4 regions of the Neobacillus sp. NPDC058068 genome follow, and region 1 is predicted to be linked to each of the others. Evidence: riboswitches for the same ligand, from Rfam matches in the RefSeq annotation. Region 1 holds a riboswitch; each other region holds the start of a gene.
The links. Region 1 has a riboswitch for thiamine pyrophosphate ahead of tenI (thiazole tautomerase TenI). Riboswitches for the same ligand answer to the same signal wherever they lie in the genome.
Positions count from the first base shown of each region.

Region 2: linked by a shared signal. The riboswitch ahead of thiT (energy-coupled thiamine transporter ThiT) and the one ahead of tenI (thiazole tautomerase TenI) in region 1 are both predicted to bind thiamine pyrophosphate.
Region 3: linked by a shared signal. The riboswitch ahead of thiM (hydroxyethylthiazole kinase) and the one ahead of tenI (thiazole tautomerase TenI) in region 1 are both predicted to bind thiamine pyrophosphate.
Region 4: linked by a shared signal. The riboswitch ahead of ACFVSW_RS12255 (ABC transporter substrate-binding protein) and the one ahead of tenI (thiazole tautomerase TenI) in region 1 are both predicted to bind thiamine pyrophosphate.

Region 1 is NZ_JBHVSI010000001.1:30,177-35,196, reverse strand. It holds gene ACFVSW_RS00180 (thiazole synthase) at 1-313, opposite strand, end outside; gene thiS (sulfur carrier protein ThiS) at 315-518, opposite strand; gene ACFVSW_RS00170 (NAD(P)/FAD-dependent oxidoreductase) at 529-1,425, opposite strand; gene tenI (thiazole tautomerase TenI) at 1,427-2,167, opposite strand; TPP riboswitch at 2,168-2,276, opposite strand; gene ACFVSW_RS00160 (hypothetical protein) at 2,419-2,592, opposite strand; gene ACFVSW_RS00155 (NAD(P)/FAD-dependent oxidoreductase) at 2,704-3,822, opposite strand; gene ACFVSW_RS00150 (CAP domain-containing protein) at 3,997-5,020, shown strand, end outside.
Region 2 is NZ_JBHVSI010000002.1:398,880-403,899, reverse strand. It holds gene ACFVSW_RS04285 (GNAT family N-acetyltransferase) at 1-461, opposite strand, end outside; gene ACFVSW_RS04280 (histidine kinase N-terminal domain-containing protein) at 580-1,719, opposite strand; TPP riboswitch at 1,928-2,034, shown strand; gene thiT (energy-coupled thiamine transporter ThiT) at 2,154-2,741, shown strand; gene ACFVSW_RS04270 (FeoA family protein) at 2,888-3,112, shown strand; gene feoB (ferrous iron transport protein B) at 3,112-5,020, shown strand, end outside.
Region 3 is NZ_JBHVSI010000010.1:90,257-95,276, reverse strand. It holds gene ACFVSW_RS13265 (glycosyltransferase family 4 protein) at 1-719, shown strand, start outside; gene ACFVSW_RS13260 (HipA family kinase) at 716-1,489, shown strand; gene ACFVSW_RS13255 (glutaredoxin family protein) at 1,832-2,071, shown strand; TPP riboswitch at 2,300-2,408, shown strand; gene thiM (hydroxyethylthiazole kinase) at 2,493-3,311, shown strand; gene thiD (bifunctional hydroxymethylpyrimidine kinase/phosphomethylpyrimidine kinase) at 3,313-4,131, shown strand; gene thiE (thiamine phosphate synthase) at 4,128-4,790, shown strand; gene thiW (energy coupling factor transporter S component ThiW) at 4,774-5,020, shown strand, end outside.
Region 4 is NZ_JBHVSI010000009.1:80,560-85,579, forward strand. It holds gene ACFVSW_RS12235 (TatD family hydrolase) at 1-111, opposite strand, end outside; gene ACFVSW_RS12240 (ABC transporter ATP-binding protein) at 306-1,043, opposite strand; gene ACFVSW_RS12245 (ABC transporter permease) at 1,046-1,807, opposite strand; gene ACFVSW_RS12250 (thiamine-binding protein) at 1,807-2,097, opposite strand; gene ACFVSW_RS12255 (ABC transporter substrate-binding protein) at 2,110-3,105, opposite strand; TPP riboswitch at 3,182-3,291, opposite strand; gene ACFVSW_RS12260 (NADP-dependent oxidoreductase) at 3,721-4,653, opposite strand; gene ACFVSW_RS12265 (MarR family winged helix-turn-helix transcriptional regulator) at 4,802-5,020, shown strand, end outside.

The DNA of each region.
Region 1 (5,020 bases):
TTTGATCACAGCCAATCACTTCGACTTTAATCATATCGCATAGGCCTGAAGCCTTTGCAAGTTTGGCGATCCGGACAGCTTCTGCTGCTGTTTTGGCTCCGGCTGTATTTGGCAAAAGTGTAAATTTATTAGTGTCCAGAAGTTCTAAAAAATTCGGCTGGCTAGCTTCAAAAATATTCATTCGTCTAATCGCAAATGTGAGGATTTCTGCTTGGGACACTTCCACTGCTTCCTTTTGAATTTCAAAGCTTGGATACTTGCCCGTTCCCAGCAACAAACGAGATTGAAAGGATAATGGACCTATTTTTAACATATTAACCGCCTCCTACAAAATGGACTATTTCAATTCGATCTTTATCTGATAATCTAGTGCTTTGGTGTTCTAACCTAGTTAATATTTCGCCGTTTACTTCCACGACAACTACCTTATCCTGGATTTCATAATGTTTGAGCACATCTGAAATAAATACGACATGGTCTGGTATTTGAATCAACTCGCCATTTAATACGATCTCCATGGTGTACCTCCTAACTAACTATTTCTTTCTTTCTCTCTAAGTGAAATGCTGAGAGCAAAGGTTGATCCAGCATTCTACCTGCTAATAGGTCCGCTACTAGTTGCCCTGTAATGGCACTTAATAAAATCCCATTTCGTTTCGGGACTAGATAACATCGTTTGTCGGAAAAAATTGTCGTGTTGATCATCGGCTTTTCCGTTCTGACGGAAAAGCATTCTCCTTTAACAGGATAAACATCAATGTCCATCCCGGTTTCACTCATTAATTTTGCAGCCCAAGCTCCGGTGGCGACGACAACTTGTTCACTATGTATGACTCCATTGGTAGTTTTAACCCCTTTAACCTGACCGTTTTCATAAACGAAAGAAACGACCTCAGTATGTTCACGAATTTCTGCTCCAAAATATTCAGCTGCTTTTGCAAACGCTTTTGTCAACTTTGCTGGATGCACATGCCCATCGTTAGGGAGATACATCCCTCCTGAAACACTTGGTGATAAAGACGGTTCCATTTCACGTATTTCCTTAGTGTTAAGCCATGTTATAGTTGGATCCCAATTCCTTTGAAAGATGACCTGCTTTTTTACTTCGAATGCTAGTTGCTCCGTTTCGGCGATTTTTAACATTCCTTTATTTACATACTCGATATCAATTCCAGTGTATTCAAATAACTCACTTGAGAGAGTCGCAAACATTGCCTGGCTTTTTAAAGCTAACTGGAATAAAGGACCATCTTGTTCAATCTCCGCTTGTGCTGCCAGCATTCCAGCAGCCGCACTTGACGCTTGGCAAGCCAATCGGCCCTTCTCAATTATGATTACTTTTCTTCCCATTTTTGATAGCTGATAGGCTATTGAGGATCCGTTAACTCCTCCTCCGATTATGGCAACATCAAATAAATTTCCCACCTTATCCACCTCCATCTTTTAATACATTTATATAGGACTTTACTGCTTTTAGTGGATCGTCAGCTTCTAAAACCCCCGACATGACAGCGACCCCTTTTGCTCCTGCCTGAAGTACCTGCCCCGTATTCTTAGCTGTTATGCCTCCGATAGCAATAACTGGAATGTCCAATTGTGTTAGCCTTGATAATTCCTCCAACCCTTTAGGGCCCATACCTGGTTTTGATTGAGAAGGAAAGACATGGCCGTAAATCACGTAATCTGCGCCCTTCTCTTTTGCTTCAAGTCCTTCTCTGTAGGAGTGGATTGAACTACCTATCATGAGCTGTGGGAAATATTCTTTAACAATGGCTGTATCTAAACTATGAAAGGCTAATTGGACTCCTCGGGCCCTTGTAACCAGGGCAACATCCAGCCGATCATTAATAATAATCTTTGAAGGTGGGATGTTTACATTTATTAAAAGCTTGACTGCTTGAAATAGTTCCTTTGCTGTTTTTTGTTTTTCTCGTAAGTGGATTGCGGTTACATATGGGTGAATATCGGTAACTATTTCACGAAGCTTCTCAATCGGCATTTTACCGTTTGAAATAATATGTAACTCTTTATCTTTTACACTAGTTAATATACAAGTCACCCCTTTAAGAAGATTCCGCTTTGTTCGATTGAAGTGAAAAACAAAAAAACCACTTTCTTTGATTAAGAAAGTGGTTGAAAATTTGAAATAAAAACATTTGATCTTCAAATATCATGGTTCCCACTTCCCTACGCTGGTATTACCCAGATCAGGTTCATAGAGTCCTGAAGTAGCACTTCAATCTCAGCCTTTTAAAAAGGCACCTCTAGCGGATAAACTTCACCTATTATGTTGTTATAATATCCTCACATGGTTAATGTTAACACCTTCATTAGAAATGTCAAATGGTTTTTTATTGCTCAAAATAGTAAAAAGAAAACCAACTTTATTTATTAGGAAAAGGTTACACTTTTTTTCTTTCATTCGGCGAACATGATTTTTATTTCATTTTCAGCCTCAATCATTCTTCCGAAGCGGTATCCTTCAACCAATACATGGCGCTCATGGTCATTTAAGCGCCGGTCCCATTTCGTTTCAAGATAAAGTATCACTTCGTTATAAAAAATGTCGGGATATTCAAAAGGTTCATTCATGAATGGATCACCTCACCGTCAAATAAACTTCATCCTCCACCATCCTGTCCAATTTTTTTCATTTTAATTACCGTTTTTTTCGACCTCTAATAGCGGTCGTTTTCTCAAAAATTAACCCCCTAGCGCTCCAGCAACATCATAGCTACTAAAGTCAATTTCTGTTTCTTTTCCTAACACTAGTTTTGCCAGTTCCGCACCGAGATAAGGGCCACTTGTTAACCCAGATGCCCCCAATCCATTTGCTAGAAAAATCCCTTCATAATTTGGCAAAGCTCCTGCCACTGGAAGAAAGTGCGGGGCAACCGGGCGGAAACCTACCCTTGTTTCAACAAAGGTGCTATTCGCTAAACCGGGAGCTGTTTCTAATACTTTGCCTAAAATCTCATTCACTCCGCCAGCGGTTACGCGGGGATCAAATCCAGCCTCGTTTTCGTGTGTTGAACCGACGATTACACGTCCATTGTCAAGTGTGAGCAGATATTGGTTATTAGGCGGCATGACAACCGGCCAAGAGCCAGTATCTGTTTCAGGCATTTCCAGATGAACAATTTGCGCTTTTTGCGGTTTTATTAAAAAATCAACACATAATGGCTGGAGAAGTTCATTTCCCCATGCCCCTGCGGTAACAATCACCTGATCAGCAAACAGCGTTTTATCCTCAAGTTTAATTCCAATCACACGATTTTGTTTAATAACAAGGGACGCATTCCCTTTCAGAAAAGTAACCCCATGCTTTATGGAGGCACGAATCAATGCTTTACACAATGCTCTTCCATTTACGCGTGCACCGCCGCTAACGTAAACAGAGCCAAATTCCTCCGATAACGGCGGAAAAAGTTCTTTTGTTTCTATAGGCGATAAAATCCTAATCTCGCCAATTTCAGTTGCATCCTCCCGACGGTTTCGTGCTCGTTCTGCCATTTGTTCTAGTTTATGAAAATCAGTATGAAGGCTTAACGCCCCTACCCGTTTATAACCTGTATCTTGTTCTCCGTTTGCTTCTAATTGCTCAATTAACTCCGGATAGTAACGAGCCCCGCCTTTTGCTAACCTGTACCATGCTTGATTTCGCCTCTGCGAAAGCCATGGACAAACAATTCCGGCAGCTGCAGCTGTAGCCTGTCCTATGTCCTCGCGATCCACTAAGATTACCTCAGCATTTTGTTTTGCAAGATGATAGGCCGTAGATGCACCGAGAATTCCTGCACCAATAATGATTATTTTTTGCATAGTACACCTATTTCCTTGTATAATAGACTCCACTTTTCACCTTCATCATATAATAAACCAGTTCTCTTCGCGAAAAAAATGATTCCATCTGTTTATTTTTATTCATTATAAGCATATTGCTTATACATTTTAACTAGATTGGTTACAATTCTAATAGAAATGGAGGAAACGGTTATGATGCGTTTTTTTTCAATCCTAGCATTATTGTTTATATTATATGTTTCTGGACCTTTTATTAAACAAAAGATAGAAAACTCCGATTACGGACCGGCAATTGGTCAAGTCGAATCTAAAATAAATGACGTCAAAGATAACCCAGAAGTTCTTGCTGCCATTAATACTTTATCTGAAAAAATTCAACAATTATGGGAACAGCTTAATCTTAAGTTAAAAGATTTACCGCAATCACAACAAAAGGAAAAACCGGCAGATAGAGAAAAATTAGCGTTAAAAACCCCGGTTGGACAAGTCTTTTCTATTCATAATGTTGAACTTGGTGAGACTAAAGAAAATATTGAACACAATTTAGGTCAGGCGAACCGTGCCTCCCTTAACGAATATGGGGCTAAATGGTATACCTACCACGACAATTATCGAGATTTTTTTATGGTAATGTATGATGAAAAAGGTAAAGCAGCAGGCCTTTACACAAACCAGGATTTAATTGCGTCTGCAAAGGGGATCAAGTTAGGAAGCTCGAAAGACAGTGTTCGAGCAACATTGGGGGAACCACTGACCAAAATTCAAAAAGGTTTGATGATCTATCAATTACAGGAAAATAGCGACAATGATGTGTTCTTGCTTGATGATGTTTATGTAACTATTTTTTACGATAAACACGAGAACAATACGGTTACAGCAATGCAATTAATCAATAAAGACACGGAACAAAAGAAACGTGAACTTTACACCGCGGCAAGTCCGGTTTTGAAAGAAGGATTTGAATACCAGTTATTCGATTTAACGAATGCTGCACGCGTTGAACACGGGCTCCCCATCCTAACATGGGATAACGATGTCAAAGAAACAGCCCGCAAACATAGCACGGATATGGCAGTCAATCAGTATTTTGATCATACAAATCGTAAAGGTCAATCACCATTTGATCGGATGAAAGAGGATCATATCATCTTTCATTTGGCCGGGGAGAACCTTGCTTATGGACAATTTAGCAGCATCTTTGCCCATGAAGGTTTAA
Region 2 (5,020 bases), on a different contig from region 1:
ATTCCTTCTTTAACGAACCTAAGTCTATCGGGAATCGCCTGGCTTTTCTTGTTTTTAACCCCGCAGCGAATTTCAATCCGGTTTAATCCTAATTGAAAAAAAGCGTAGTTTAACAAGGTTTGAACAGCACGGGTGATTATACCGTGTCCTTCCGCCTTTTTAGCAAGGTAATAGCCAATGCTTGCCGTGCTGTTATACCAATCCATTTGATGTAATCCAATTGATCCAACAAGTTCCCCCTTGTAAATAATCCCAACATTAATGGCAGTATTCTCGGCAAATTGAGTAAGCCAAACCGGTATAATGGATTCGAAATGATAAAGGGCATTCATACTGTCAACCCATGGCATCCATTCCCGTAAATGTTCGCGATTTTCTTCAACAAGCTGATATAGTTGTAATGCGTGTTGTCGTTCAAACAATTGAAGCTCAATTTCATGGTCAACTTTTAATGTAAACATAGGCAAAGCTCCCGAAAAAAATTTTAGTACATCATATGCCAAAAAAACTTTTTCGGAAGGTGTATATTGAAAAAAATCCCAGCTCCGAAATAAGCAGGGATTTTCTATACTAGTTTATTCATGTAATTTTGGGGGAAGCGGCAAGAGGGAGAGTAAGCGAAAAGGTGGTTTTCTCTGGTTTGGAATCGCAAAACATCTCCCCTTTATGTTTTTCAATAATTTCTTTACAGACAAATAACCCAAGACCAGTGCCAAGCTTTTTTGTCGTAAAAAATGGCTCAAATATGGTTTTCTGCAATTCTGCCGGAATTATTGGTCCATTATTAGAAATATCGATTGTGATGTTCTGAGGATCTTTTAAATAGCTGAAAATATCTATCGTTGGATTCTCATGCACATGATGATTAAGAACATCAATGGCATTAAAAATGATATTAATAAAGACCTGTCTAATTTCGTCAGCATAACCATGCAGTGTAATATCTTCATTTAAATCCTTGTTTATTTTAACTTTACCGTCAAGAATACTCGGGTAGAGAAAGTTTAATACTTCATCAATTAGCTGATTCATCTTGAATTCCGCTTTTTCTTTACCGATTAATTCTTTTTTCGATAAAAGCAGGAACTGAGAGATGCGAAAATTTAGTTGGTCTAATTCACTTGAAATAATCTCCAAATACTTCATATTTGGATAATCTGCTTTCAGTAATTGAATAAATCCCTGAATAGATGTAAGCGGGTTCCTAAATTCATGAATGAAACTGGACGTCATTTGTCCAAGAAGTGTTAACCGATCCTGATGGGTCGAGTCGATGAATAAGGTTTTTTCTTCAATGATTTTGTTTTTTGCCTCTGTATAATGAGAAACGGCAAAATAAAGAAATTTATCGAAGCAAAAATTAATTCTATTCATCGATTCCTGAAGATCGGGCCAAGAAATACCCGTTTTACTTAAATAGCTATATAAAATCGTTCTGCCCAAATTAACATTATAAACAAAGTCGCCAATGTTAATATTAGCCATTACTCTTTCTTGTGAAATTTTTTTCGCTAGACTTTCAAGCGTCACTAAAATTTCCTCGTCCGTCATCTCATGCATAGTTAATACAACGTTAAGAAGTGCTATAGCATTTTTACGAATTTCCCCTAAAAAAGGGTCCCCTTTAGAGATAACACTTGAATTATCCCATTCTCGTAATAATTTTTCTTTATTTTTAGCAAAAAAGGCAATTAAATCGGTTTGTTTATCTGTAAACATATTAACCCCCTCTGTAGAAACTTTCTTACAAAGATAATTCGCTTATTCTGAGTAAAACCCTTTATTAATTGAAAGAAAAAAAATTTCCCAATATCAGTCTTGATAAATCTTAATTGGGAAATAAAATCATACGTTTTTAACATGGATGTAATATTTTCCTTGTCAAAGCGTTTATTCAATAGTATATTCGATTATGGAATCAATTGAATATTTCCACAGGGGGGGCTGCTTTATGCGGCTGAGAGTGAACGTTCGAGTTCTGACCCTATGAACCTGTTAGTTAACACTAGCGTAGGGATGTGGTTTGCCGGATCGTTAAGCAATGCAGACAATTCCTTATGTCTCATTGCTTTTTTTTCGTTTAAATTTAGGGCGCCATCTTGTTTAAGGAAGATATCAAACGAATCCAAAACGTTTAATAGGGGGAAACAGGAGTGAACAAAAAGAGAAGTAACACACTATTTATTACGGAAATTGCTGTTTTTACCGCACTTGCCTACTTACTTGATCTGTTATCAGGTTTCTTAATGGTAAGATTTTGGCCGCAGGGTGGATCCATTTCTATTGCTATGGTCCCAATTTTCCTCATGGCCTATCGCTGGGGAATAAAGGGTGGCCTACTAACAGGCTTCTTACTAGGTCTATTACAATTTATCCTAGGTTTTGCCCAAATTTATACCATTGTTCAAGGTATTATCGATTATTTTATTGCTTTTACAGTAGTGGGCTTAGCAGGCGTTTTTGTTGGTCAAATTCAAAAAGCCCTTGCTGAAGGTAATAAAGGGAAATGGATGATATTCACAATAATTGGCGCCTTTTTTGGAAGTTTTCTCCGTTATCTATGTCATGTTGTTTCTGGGATCGTTTTCTTCGGTGAATATGCACCTAAGGACCAGCCGGTAACAACCTACTCGCTCATATATAATGGAACCTATATGCTCCCAAGCTTCGTTATCAGTGCGATTATCATCATTCTTGTGATCGGTGCAATGCCAAAGAAAAGTTTTTTACAAGAACATTAAAATGGAGTGAAAAAGAAAGGCAAACTGCTTTTCTTTTTTTTTCGAACATTTGTCACAAAATTAGTATGCCCTTTCCCTAAAAAAGTGTTAAAATGTCAATATAGAAAGATAATCATTCTCAATTAACCTAGATAAGGGTGATATACATGTTTGGATCGTTAAAAGCAGGAGATAAGGGAAAGATTATTGACATTTCTCATGTCGGTCACCTGGTACAAAGACGTTTACTTGATTTAGGGATAACAGAAGGCTCAGAAGTGTGCGTGAAATGTGTCATGCCATTTGGCGGTCCAATTATGATTGAATCATGCGGACAATGTGTCGGTATCCGCCGCAAAGAGGCAGTTCAGATTGAAGTGGAGAGAATATAATGGAAATCGCTCTTATCGGAAACCCTAATACCGGGAAAACATCATTGTTTAATAATCTAACAGGTTCCTATGAGTATGTCGGTAACTGGAGTGGTGTAACCGTTGAAAAGAAAGTCGGCGTTTTCAAAAATAATATTGGTCATTTAATAGATTTGCCAGGTGTATATACCCTTAATCCATTGTCAAAGGATGAAGGGGTGGTCACTTCCTTTTTCTTGAATGAATCGGTTGACCGCCTGTTAAATATATTGGATGCTTCACAATTAGAACGAAATCTACATTTGACCCTGCAATTACTTGAATTTGAAAAGCCAGCTCTTATTGGTCTAAATATGATAGATGTCGCCAATAAGCGCGGGATTCATATAGACGCATCTAAGTTATCGGAAGTTCTTGGTGTACCAGTCGTTCCAGTCGTAGCAAGAAGTGGAAAAGGCTGCGATAAACTAGTAGATGTCATCGCAACAAAATCAATTCAGCCAACGAAAAAGAACCTCGTTTATTATGGAAAAGAGGTTGAGGAAGCAATCACGGCATTGACCGTTGAAATAATCGGAAAAACCAATCATTCTGCACGTTTTCTGGCGATTCAGTATTTTGAAGGAAATGAATATGTTCAGGAATATGTAAATAGTATTGCAGATTCCGAAAAATTGAAGACCATTAGTGCAAATTTGGAAATTAAATTACAGGAGCTATATGATAGTAAATCATTAGCAAACCTCATCTATTTAAAAAGAAAAGAAGTCATTGAGGGTATCGTGGCAGATGTAGCTAGAAAAAGTAATTCGGATATTCCACTGTCGGAAAAAATTGACAGTATTGTTACGAATCGTTTCTTAGGGATGCCGATTTTCTTATTGCTCATGTATTTTATGTTCATGCTGACATTTGATTGGCTGGGAACGCCCTTATCTGATGCTCTTGATGCCCTTTTCACTGGACCGGTTACAGTCGGATTCGAGAAGGTGCTAACAGCCATAAATGCTTCGGAGTTTATTCATGCTTTAATAATTAATGGATTGGTCGCAGGTGTTGGCGGTGTTCTCGTGTTTGTACCGCAAATTTTTATTCTGTTCTTCTTTATTTCGTTATTAGAAGATTCCGGGTACATGGCCAGGGTTGCCTTGGTTATGGACCGAATTATGGAATCAGTCGGATTGAATGGGAAGGCCTTTATCCCGATGATGATTGGCTTCGGCTGTAATGTTCCTGGAATCATGGCGGCACGAACGATTGAAACACCAAGGGAACGGTTATTAACCATTTTACTTACGCCATTAATGTCCTGTTCGGCCCGTTTACCCGTATATGCTTTATTTGTGGGTGCCTTTTTTGCCGGTAATAAGGCATTTGTTGTTCTAAGCCTTTATGTCCTTGGAATTGTTGTGGCCTTAATCTTGGCTAAAATCTTTTCTTCAACAATTTTAAAATCAGAAACTTCCTTATTTGTGATTGAATTGCCGCCGTATCGTCTACCTCAATTCCAATCACTATGGAGAAGCACTTGGGATAAAGGAAAAGGCTTCGTAAGAAAGGCTGGAACCTTTATTTTCGCTGGTTCGGTCTTTATCTGGCTGTTATCATATGCAGGTCCCAATGGATTAAACGTGGATATGGATCACAGCTATTTAGCTGCAATTGGAAATGCGATTGCGCCAATTTTTGCGCCGCTTGGCTTTTCTACATGGCAGGCATCCGCGTCATTAATCACAGGATTCCTAGCCAAAGAAGCGATTATTTCGACGATGAATATTATCTATTTTGTACCGAATGATGCCAGTTTGCAGGGCTTATTAGCAGATTATTATACCCCGCTTGCGGCTTATAGTTTCATGGTATTCATTTTGTTGTATATTCCGTGCTTAGCAACTGTAGCAACCATTTATAAAGAAACAGCATCGAAAA
Region 3 (5,020 bases), on a different contig from region 1:
TTTCCATTCTTACAGAGGATATTCCTATTCACGTTATCCATAATGGCGTTGATACGTCTTTTTTTCGAGCATTATCGGATGAGGAAATTGATTACGACAGCGCTCCCACACTTCCGACCGGTAAAAAAATCATTGGCTGGATTGGCAGGCTGGACAAGCGGAAAAATTGGCCAATGTTGATTGAGGTCGCTAAAAAGATAAACAGTGAACGTGATGATATCGAAATTTGGGTTATTGGCGGAGCGCAAAGTGTGCAGCGTGAAGAATTCGCTGCTGTATGGCAAGAGGAGGAACTCACCGAAATTATCAAGTGGTTTCCTGTCATTCCCTATCAGCAAATGCCTCATGTTTATGCAAAAATCCGTCAATCTGGCGGCTGTACACTCGCCACTACTAAAGCAGAATCATTCGGCAATACCTTTATCGAATCAATGGTATGCGGCGTGCCTGTAGTTGCCTCCAATATTATGCCAATCAATGAACTCGTTGTAAATGGGGAAACCGGACTGCTTTATCGTGGCCAAAACGTAGAGGATGCTGTTAATCAAATTTATGGAATTATCGACGAATCGGAAGTGCATCAACATATGTCACAGGCCGCGATTCAAAGGGTGGAAGATTTGTTCGCGATTCAGTTGGTCGCGGAACAATATATTCATTTATTACAAAAATGGGTTCCAACTGAAACGAATCGCAATGGTGAGGTGGATCCACAATGACCGAACCCATTGCTTACCTAAGGAAACTAGAAGGAAAATCGAATGCTCATTTAATCACTTTTAGTGATGGAAAAGACTATGTCGTAAAATATTTTCAACCGGGTTTTGAAAAATCATTAGCAAATGAATGGGTCGGATATTGCTTAGGAAGATATCTTGGACTGCCGATTCCCTTTGCAAAAATTATCGAAATTCCTCCAGAATTCTTAGCACAGGTGCCCGAGCTCAGAGAGATGAGCCTTTCTCAGCACCAATTTGCTTCGTTGTATATTCCCAATTGTTTGGATGGTCATCAGGTTTCCAATATTTCGCAGATTATTAATCATCAGCCATTAGCAGGAATTATTCTTTTAGATTATTGGCTTTGTAACCGGGACCGCACGCGGAAAAACATTCTTTTGCGTGAAGAAACCGCGAATTCCTACCAATTATGGATGATTGATCAGGCGGAAATTTTCGGATCATACAGCTGGCTTCTGGATGAGCTCGATCATCTTCCCGTTGAATTGCTCAAAAGTGCAACCCATCAAATAATGGCATCCTTTATCGAGGAAGAAGAACTATTTTTCGAACAATTGGAAGTCATTCAAACCATTCCAATTCTATTAATAGAGGAAATCGTTGAAATCATCCCTGATGACTGGAATGTGTCAAAGGATGAAAAAAAGGCGATGGTCACGGCGCTAGTGACAAGACGAAAAAAAATACTGCCCGAACTAGTTCATAAATTTATCAAAAAAATATACAACCCCATCCATGCAAACAGTTAGAACACCAAGACACAACTAGGTCTGGAATTGAAATTCTTGATTTTTTTTTTCCAAAATATAAAGGGGTTTCAAAGAGGGTGTCAGGCACCACAAAAAGACACTTTCGGCAAATGTCCACCCCAGGTGGACATTTTGGTTTTTTTTGTAATTTCTTCAGTGATCCTCGTAATTTTAATGTGCTTTGTTTCTTTTGCACTGCTAATATAGTATTTTATCGTTCATCGTTTATAATGTAATTATTGCTTGGGAAAGCGCAAGAACTGACAATTATCGAGTTCAGGGGCGGCTTTCCCATTTTCATAGATAACCTGTGAAAAACCTAGAAAGAGGGGAAAATGATTAATGAAAAAACAGGTCATCGTCTATACGACAAACGACTGCATTGAATGTGATATGGTCAAAAAAGTCCTGACACAGGAAGGGATTTCGTTTGAAACTAGAAACGTGTCAGCCAATTCTCAATATCAAAAGGAAGTGGAGAACCTCGGCTTTATGGGTGTCCCAGTCACCGTGGTCGCTCATCGCGCGGTAAAGGGATTTACAAATGAACTAAAAGAGCTTATGGAATTAGCGAAAAGCTAAAATAGGGAATGGATATTCGACGAATGAGATTCTTAAAGCTAAATTCCATGGGCGAATTCGACGTTCCACCGGGCGAATATAGTGATTCTATGTGCGAATTTAAGAAATAAACAAATTTTAAGGAATGAGCATAAAACTGTTAGGAAAATGAGATTACCATTTAAACTGGAACAATTTTCTTTACAACTATGGGAGTTAGCGTTACTATGAACATAATTTAATATGTGATGTATCTACTAGGGGTGCCCTGAATTCAGGCTGAGAGAAAACGTTATGTTTTTAACCCTTTGGACCTGATCTGGGTAATACCAGCGTAGGAAAGTAGTTAAGTGAAATAAAGTTATTTTATTCACATGCTTACTAACCAGGTCCTTTTTGGGGGATCTGGTTTTTTTATTTTTAAAAAAAGGGAGAGAGTAAAATGGAAAAAATTAAATTATCCGAGACTTTACAAAAAGTAAGGGAGGTAAATCCACTTGTCCATAACATCACCAATGTCGTCGTCACAAATTTTACGGCAAATGGGCTTCTTACCCTCGGTGCGTCACCCGTCATGGCCAATGCCGTCGAAGAGGCAGCAGACATGGCACAGATTGCTAGTTCACTAGTTTTGAATATCGGGACGTTAAATTCACAGACGGTGGAGGCAATGATTTTGGCTGGAAAAGCCGCCAATGAGCACGATATTCCCGTAATTTTTGATCCGGTTGGCGCGGGTGCTACCCGGTACCGAACGGAAACTGCACAAAGAATCATGAACGAAGTCAAGGTTTCAGTGATTAGAGGGAATGCCGCCGAAATCGCCAATGTCATTGGGGAGAATTGGGAAATTAAAGGCGTTGATGCAGGGGATACAAAAGGAAACATTCTGGATCTCACCATCACTGCTGCCAAAAAATTAAATTGTGTCGTTGTCGTTACTGGAAAGGAGGATGTTGTGTCAGACGGAGAAACCACCTATCTAGTTGCCAACGGACACCCGATTTTGACAAAAGTAACAGGCACCGGCTGCCTCCTAACCTCCGTGATTGGAGCTTTTGCGGGAGTGGAAAAGGATCTGCTCACGGCCTCTGTAGCCGCCCTAGCATACTATGGCATTGCAGCGGAACAGGCAGCCCATAAAACCGCGGAAATGGGGCCGGGCAGCTTCCAAATCGAATTTTTAAATCAATTGTCATCGGTTTCGACTGAAGAGATAAAATTATATGCTTCTTTTAAAAAAATAACCGGAGGAATGTAAGATGAAAAAGGCATTAACAATTGCAGGTTCTGATAGCGGCGGCGGTGCGGGGATTCAGGCTGATTTGAAGACATTCCAAGAGTTAGAGGTTTACGGCATGTCGGCTTTAACTGCAATTACAGCTCAAAATACTTTGGGAGTTCATGCGGTTTATCCGATGACGGTTGAGGCAGTTGCCAAACAGATTGAGGCCATTGGGGAGGATATCGGTATGGACGCCGTGAAAACAGGAATGCTTTTTAGCGCAGAAATCATCGAGGCCGTTTCGGAACATCTCAAAAAATATCAATGGGAGAATGTAGTGGTTGACCCTGTGATGATTGCAAAAGGCGGCGCCTCCTTGCTCCAGCAGGAAGCTATTTTTTCAATGAAAAAGAATTTATTGCCGCTGGCTAAAGTGGTGACTCCGAATATTCCTGAGGCGGAAGTGCTGACTGGCATGGCGATTCAGACATATGAGGATAAGAAGGAAGCAGCCAAACGACTTTATGAAATAGGTGTGAAAAATATCGTTATCAAAGGCGGTCATGATGAAAATGAATCTGAATCAACTGATTTATTATTTGATGGCGCCGAGTTCTACACCTTTACGAGCAAGCGCATTCAAACAAAGAACACGCATGGAACAGGATGCACTTTCTCCGCCGTCATAACCGCTGAATTAGCTAAGGGCTCAAATGTATATCAAGCTGTTTTAACAGCAAAGGATTTTATTCAAGCAGCAATTGAAGATGGCCTAACGATTGGACAGGGACATGGACCCACTAACCATTGGGCTTATCGAAAAAGAAAATACATAAAGGAGTTGGCAAGGTCATGAAAGACTTGCGTGAGGCATTAAGTGTTTATTTTATCATGGGCACTACGAACTGCAGGAAAAATCCAGTCGAAGTATTAATGGAAGCCATCGCAGGTGGAATTACCCTTTTTCAGTTCCGTGAAAAGGGAGAAGGGGAATTAACGGGAGTTGAAAAGCGCGCACTTGCCAAAGAACTCCAGGCAATCTGCAAACAGCACCAGATTCCTTTCATTGTCAATGATGATATTCAACTAGCACTTGAGATTGAGGCAGATGGTGTTCATATCGGGCAGGAGGATGAGGCGGTCAAAACCGTGAGAGAGAAGATTGGCGACAGGATCCTTGGTGTTTCTGTACATAACAATGAAGAGGCGATGATCGCCATAAGGGATGGGGCTGATTATTTCGGGATTGGACCTGTTTTTCCGACAAAAACGAAGTTGGATGCAAAGCCGTCACGGGGGACAACTCTCATTCAAGCATTAAGGAAAGAGGGATACACCGTTCCAATCGTGGGTATCGGCGGAATCACAAGTGAAAATGCCGCTTCCGTTATCAAAGCGGGAGCAGATGGAGTTTCGGTGATTACTGCCATCAGCCAGGCAGATTCACCAATGGATGCTGCAAGTGTATTAAGAAATATTGTTGGGGAGGAAAAATGTTATGAACAAAACGTATAAACTGACGCTTACGGCAATGATGATTGCGATTGGCACGATTTCTAGCTCCATGATATCAATTCCGATAGGATTCACAAAAGTATTTCCAATGCAGCATTTTTTGAACGTTTTATCAGCAGTGCTATTAGGTCCCTTTTACGCCGTCGCTCAAGCCTTTTGTGTCTCCCTGCTCAGAAATATGATGGGAACCGGTTCTATGTTTGCCTTTCCCGGAAGTATGGTCGGGGCAT
Region 4 (5,020 bases), on a different contig from region 1:
GAAAGAAACGGATATTAGTGCTTCTAAGGATGAGTCTCTTTCAATGATATCCTTTATTTCTTCATCGTTGTAATGATCTAAATGAATATGTGCATCAATCATTTTTAACAACGTAATCACTCTCCTGTTTTTGTGGAAAATGGGCGGAGCGTCGCATAAATGCGTCAGCCTATCCCGTCTAAAGTTTGATAAATATATTTACCACTTTAAATTTGTGAGGTACTGCTCTGCTCACACCTCCTTTATTATGTTGGTATATAAACTCATATTAGGCTGATTTCCATGCCTAGATTTCGAGTTGAGACTCATGATAGTTTTTTTAGAGAATAGTAAATTTTCCTTTTCCATTCTAAGAACTCGTCTTCTAGAAATAGACTTTCCTCTCTTGGACGTGAAAAAGGAACATGAAATTCGGCTGCCACCTGAGAAGGTTTATTGGATAAAACAATAATTCGGTCAGATAGAAATAATGCTTCTTCAATATTATGTGTCACGAAAAGGATGGTTCTTCGATGTTCTTCCCAAATCGATAAAAGCCATTTTTGCATATCAAGTCGTGTTAATTCATCTAAGGCCGAAAAAGGTTCGTCCAAGCAAATGATGGATTGGGGACTTAATAATGCTCGAATAAAGGAAGCCCTTTGTTTCATACCACCTGATAATTCATGAGGATATGCATGTTCATAACCCGTTAATCCAGCGATATCGATCATTTCTAATGCTGCTTCTTTTTCTTTTTTTCCTTGAAGCTCTTGCCCAAGCAATACATTTTCGATAATCGTTCTCCAAGGAAGGAGAGAAGGGGTTTGTGGCATATAGCTAATAAACCCCCGTTTTCCGTTAATGACTTGCTGATCTAAGTGAATCGTTCCTTGATCCGGTGAGAGGATTCCTCCGATAAGACTGAAAATGGTACTTTTTCCACTACCTGATGGCCCAAGAATCGAAACAAACTCATTCTTTTCAACAGTAAATGAGAGATCTTTGATGACTTCATTTTTGTCAAATTGCTTAGAAATATTTGAAACAGTAAGATGACTCACTTTCATTTCGCCCCTTTCAACTGCCACCGAACGAGCCAGCGTTCAATCAGAACGATGATAGAAAAAAATAATAAACTTAATGCCACAATAGCAAATATGGCGACAAAAACTCTATCTGTACGGAAGGATGAGGAGGCGAGCGTCATATAAACACCGATACCATCCTTCGCACCAAGCCATTCAGAAATAACTGCACCCATGACACTATAGGTAGCGGAAATTTTTAAACCTGAAAATAGGGAAGGAAGGGCATAGGGAAGCTCTAGCTTCCAAAATAATTGCTTATTCGATGCTCCTGCCATAATCATGTAATGCTTTAACTCATTGGAAGTTTGCTTAAATCCATCTAATGCGGCAACGGTGATAGGAAAAAAGCAAACGAGCGTGATGACGATCATTTTTGGTAATAATCCAAAGCCAAACCAAATCACTAAAAGAGGAGCTAGGACGATAATAGGAATGTTTTGTGAGATGATTAGCAACGGATAAATCGATTCCCGAATGAAAGGGAGCAAGTGCAATAGAATAGCTGTAACTACCCCGATTAATAAACCGAATGCAAATCCGAGTAAGGATAATTTGATCGTTGATAATAAATGAGGGTAAAAGTTAGCCCAACCATCGAAACCCTCATAAAATATTTTTGTCGGAGTGGGTAAAAGCCAATCCGGAACTCCAGTTTTAATCGTAACCGTTTCCCATACAATGAATAAAAGGAGGAGAACCAATACCGGTCTCCACCCTTTCGCTATGATTTTCATCATTATCTATATTTCTCCGTAAGCTGATCCATGGAGATCCCTGATGGCTGGTACAATACTTTTATTTGTGAGATAACGTTACTGCTGCCCATCTCAATCATGCGATCATTCATTTTCGTGATCACCTGTAGTAATTGCTGAAAATCGCCTTCCATTGTGGTTTCAAGCGGATGTACCTCGAATTTTACCCCTGACTCTTGAATCACTCGGATTGCTTCATCTACATAAGGAATAACACTTTCGCCATTTTTTGTTTTTGGTATGATTTGAATACTGATCAGTGAATTTGTCATTTCATTTCCCCCTTATTGTGGTAAAAATTTATTTGTAAATGCTTTTTTAGCATCAAGCTTTTTCTCAAGAAGTCCATTGTCAAACATCCATGTAGCATAATTTTCCCATACTTTTTGTTTTTGCTCGCCCCATCTTGGTGCATCATCCTGATATTTAGAGGCTAGCCATTCTTGACTTTTCTTCACAAGCTTTGGATCCAAGTCAGGCACATCTTTAATTAAAATGTCGGCAGCATCGGATGGATGTTTAATTGCAAATTCATACCCTTTGGAAGCAGCTTTTACAAAAGCTTTTACTGTATCTGGGTTTTCTTTAATCATGTTTTCATTCGTTGCGATAACTGGTGTATAATAATCGAGTTTATCAGAGTAGTCTGTTAGGTATACCATATTGAGCTTTTCTCCACGGAGCTCTGCCTCAACACCAGTCCATCCATAATAAATCCATGCGAAATCGATGTCTCGTTTCACAGCTGTAAAGAAATCAGTATCTCCCATATTGACAATCGAAACTTTATTGACATCGGCATTTTCTTTCTTCATTAAGGAAGAAATAACCGATTTTTCAACAGGTGAGCCCCAGCCACCGTATGTTTTACCTGCAAAGTCCTTTGGTGAAACAATGTTTTTTGCAGCTGGTGAGGCAAAACCAGATGTATTGTGTTGAATAACGGCTGCGACAGAAACAAGTGGAACTCCTTGTATGCGAGCTTGTGTGATCGATTCCTGATAGCTTACGCCAAACTCTGATTTACCTGAAGCCACAAGCTGATCTGCTCCAGCATCACCTGGCATAATGATGTCCACATCTAATCCTTCATCTTTAAAATAGCCTTTTTCTTTTGCCACATATAAACCGGTATGATTCGTGTTTGGTGTCCAATCTAGTACGACAGATACCTTTTTCAGAGAGTGTTTGTCATTCTTGTTCGCTTCTGATGCTGAATTCGAATTGCTACAGCCCGCAATCATTAATAATGAACATATTGCGATTAACCACTTCTTCATTATTCCTATTCCTCCTATGTACATAATAAAAGCGCCCTAGGGGAGAACCCAGGGCGCATATAAGCAAACAAATTTATTTGTTTAAGAATATGTTCCCTCCGCTGGCATTAACCAGATCAGGTTCTAAGAGTCAGCATCTTAAGGATGCTATCTCAACCGGCAACACCGGTCCCCCTACAATTCTAGCTATTAAATTTTATTCCAAACAAATTATAACAGAAACCTTTATTTTGACCAGTGCAAAATATGGTAATTCTTTAGAAAGGAGTGCAACGAAGAAATTCTTCTTTGATATTGCTGTTTTGATTGGGAATAAAAAGGCTATCAGAGCAGTCGGAAGTGCAAATGGCAAAGGATTCATAATTAAGTAATAAGATCAAAAAAAATATCCGGCAATTGGCCGGATAAAAAATATATATTAAAAGGGGGTTGAAAGGGATGAAAAGATTATGTCCGTTTCATGTATTTATCATAACCTTTAGAAATGAACAAACTATGAATAAACGATTAATATTTGATAGTTTTATCAAGCGATTCATTAAATTAATAAGAATTAAATACTGAGGTTGCTAATCTAAAATGATTGCATCACAAAAGTAAATAACTGCTTTATGGTTATTCAACTAGTGAAAGTATGATTCGGCCGCGTCCATGTCCACGTTGACTAAGTTCATGAGCCTTTACTGCTTCTTGCAATGAAAACCGCTGACCAACGTACCCTTTTACTTTCCCTTCATCCATTAATCTTGCAATAGCCTCCAAATCCTTCTTAGCAAACAACCGACTTGGCTTAATCAACTTAACGTTTTCTTCTTGTGCTCTTTCTAATGACGGTTGTCCCGCTATTGAAATTAGTGTCCCGCCTTGTTTAATAACGTTCCAAGATCTCTCAAGTGTCTCTCCTCCAACAGTATCGAAAACAAAGTCCATGTCATGAACGACCTTTTCAAACTGAGTTGAAGTGTAATCAATAACCGTATCTGCTCCTATGGAATAAACGAAGTCCACATTAGCTGGACCAGCTGTCGCTGTGACGTATGCTCCTTTCCATTTTGCAAATTGAACGGCAAACAGTCCTACCCCACCTGCAGCACCATGAATCAGAACCCGATCTTGGGCCGTTACATTCCCGTCATTGATCAATACTTGCCAAGCAGTTGTTGCACCGCCGGATATCACTGCTGCTTCCTCGAATCCAATCGATTCCGGCTTCAACGCGATAGTATCTGTCGAAACGGTCGTATAAGTTGCGTAAGTCCCATTAGAGCTACGTCCAAACACCTTTTGTCCAACTTCAAATTCGGTAACATTTGCTCCTACTTTTTCAATAATACCCGCAAATGCACTGCCTGGAATAACAGGAAAGCGTACTGGCATAGGAATCCATCCTTGACGTAGTTTCCAATCAATTGGCAATACGCCTGAAGCATGAATGCGAACAAGGACTTCACCTTCCTGTGGTTCCGGTCGTTTCAGCTGCGCAACTTTCATTACATCCGGATCGCCAAATTGGTGGTAAAGGACAGCTTCCATCATGTTATCAATCATCGTCCCACACTCCCTTACAGTAATAAATGTGATTTTTTCTCTTTGAATAAACTCGTTAATGAAGTAAGATGGAATTTATTGAGTATACTCACTACTTGTTATATGCTGAGTATACTCAGTATATAACTGTACGTCAAGGAGGTTGTTTATGTCACATTCGGTCGTTCCGACAGCAAGCGATCTGTTACAAATGCTTTTTAAAACCAATCATCTATTGCACCAACAATTCGAAAAGCGCATAACCAATTTGGGCATTCCTGACTATTTAACAGGTCCAAGACTCCGATTTCTCATCGTCCTGGAAGAAAATCCGAATATCCGGATGAACGATATAGCTAAGCAAATTGGAATAAAAGCTCGAACCGTT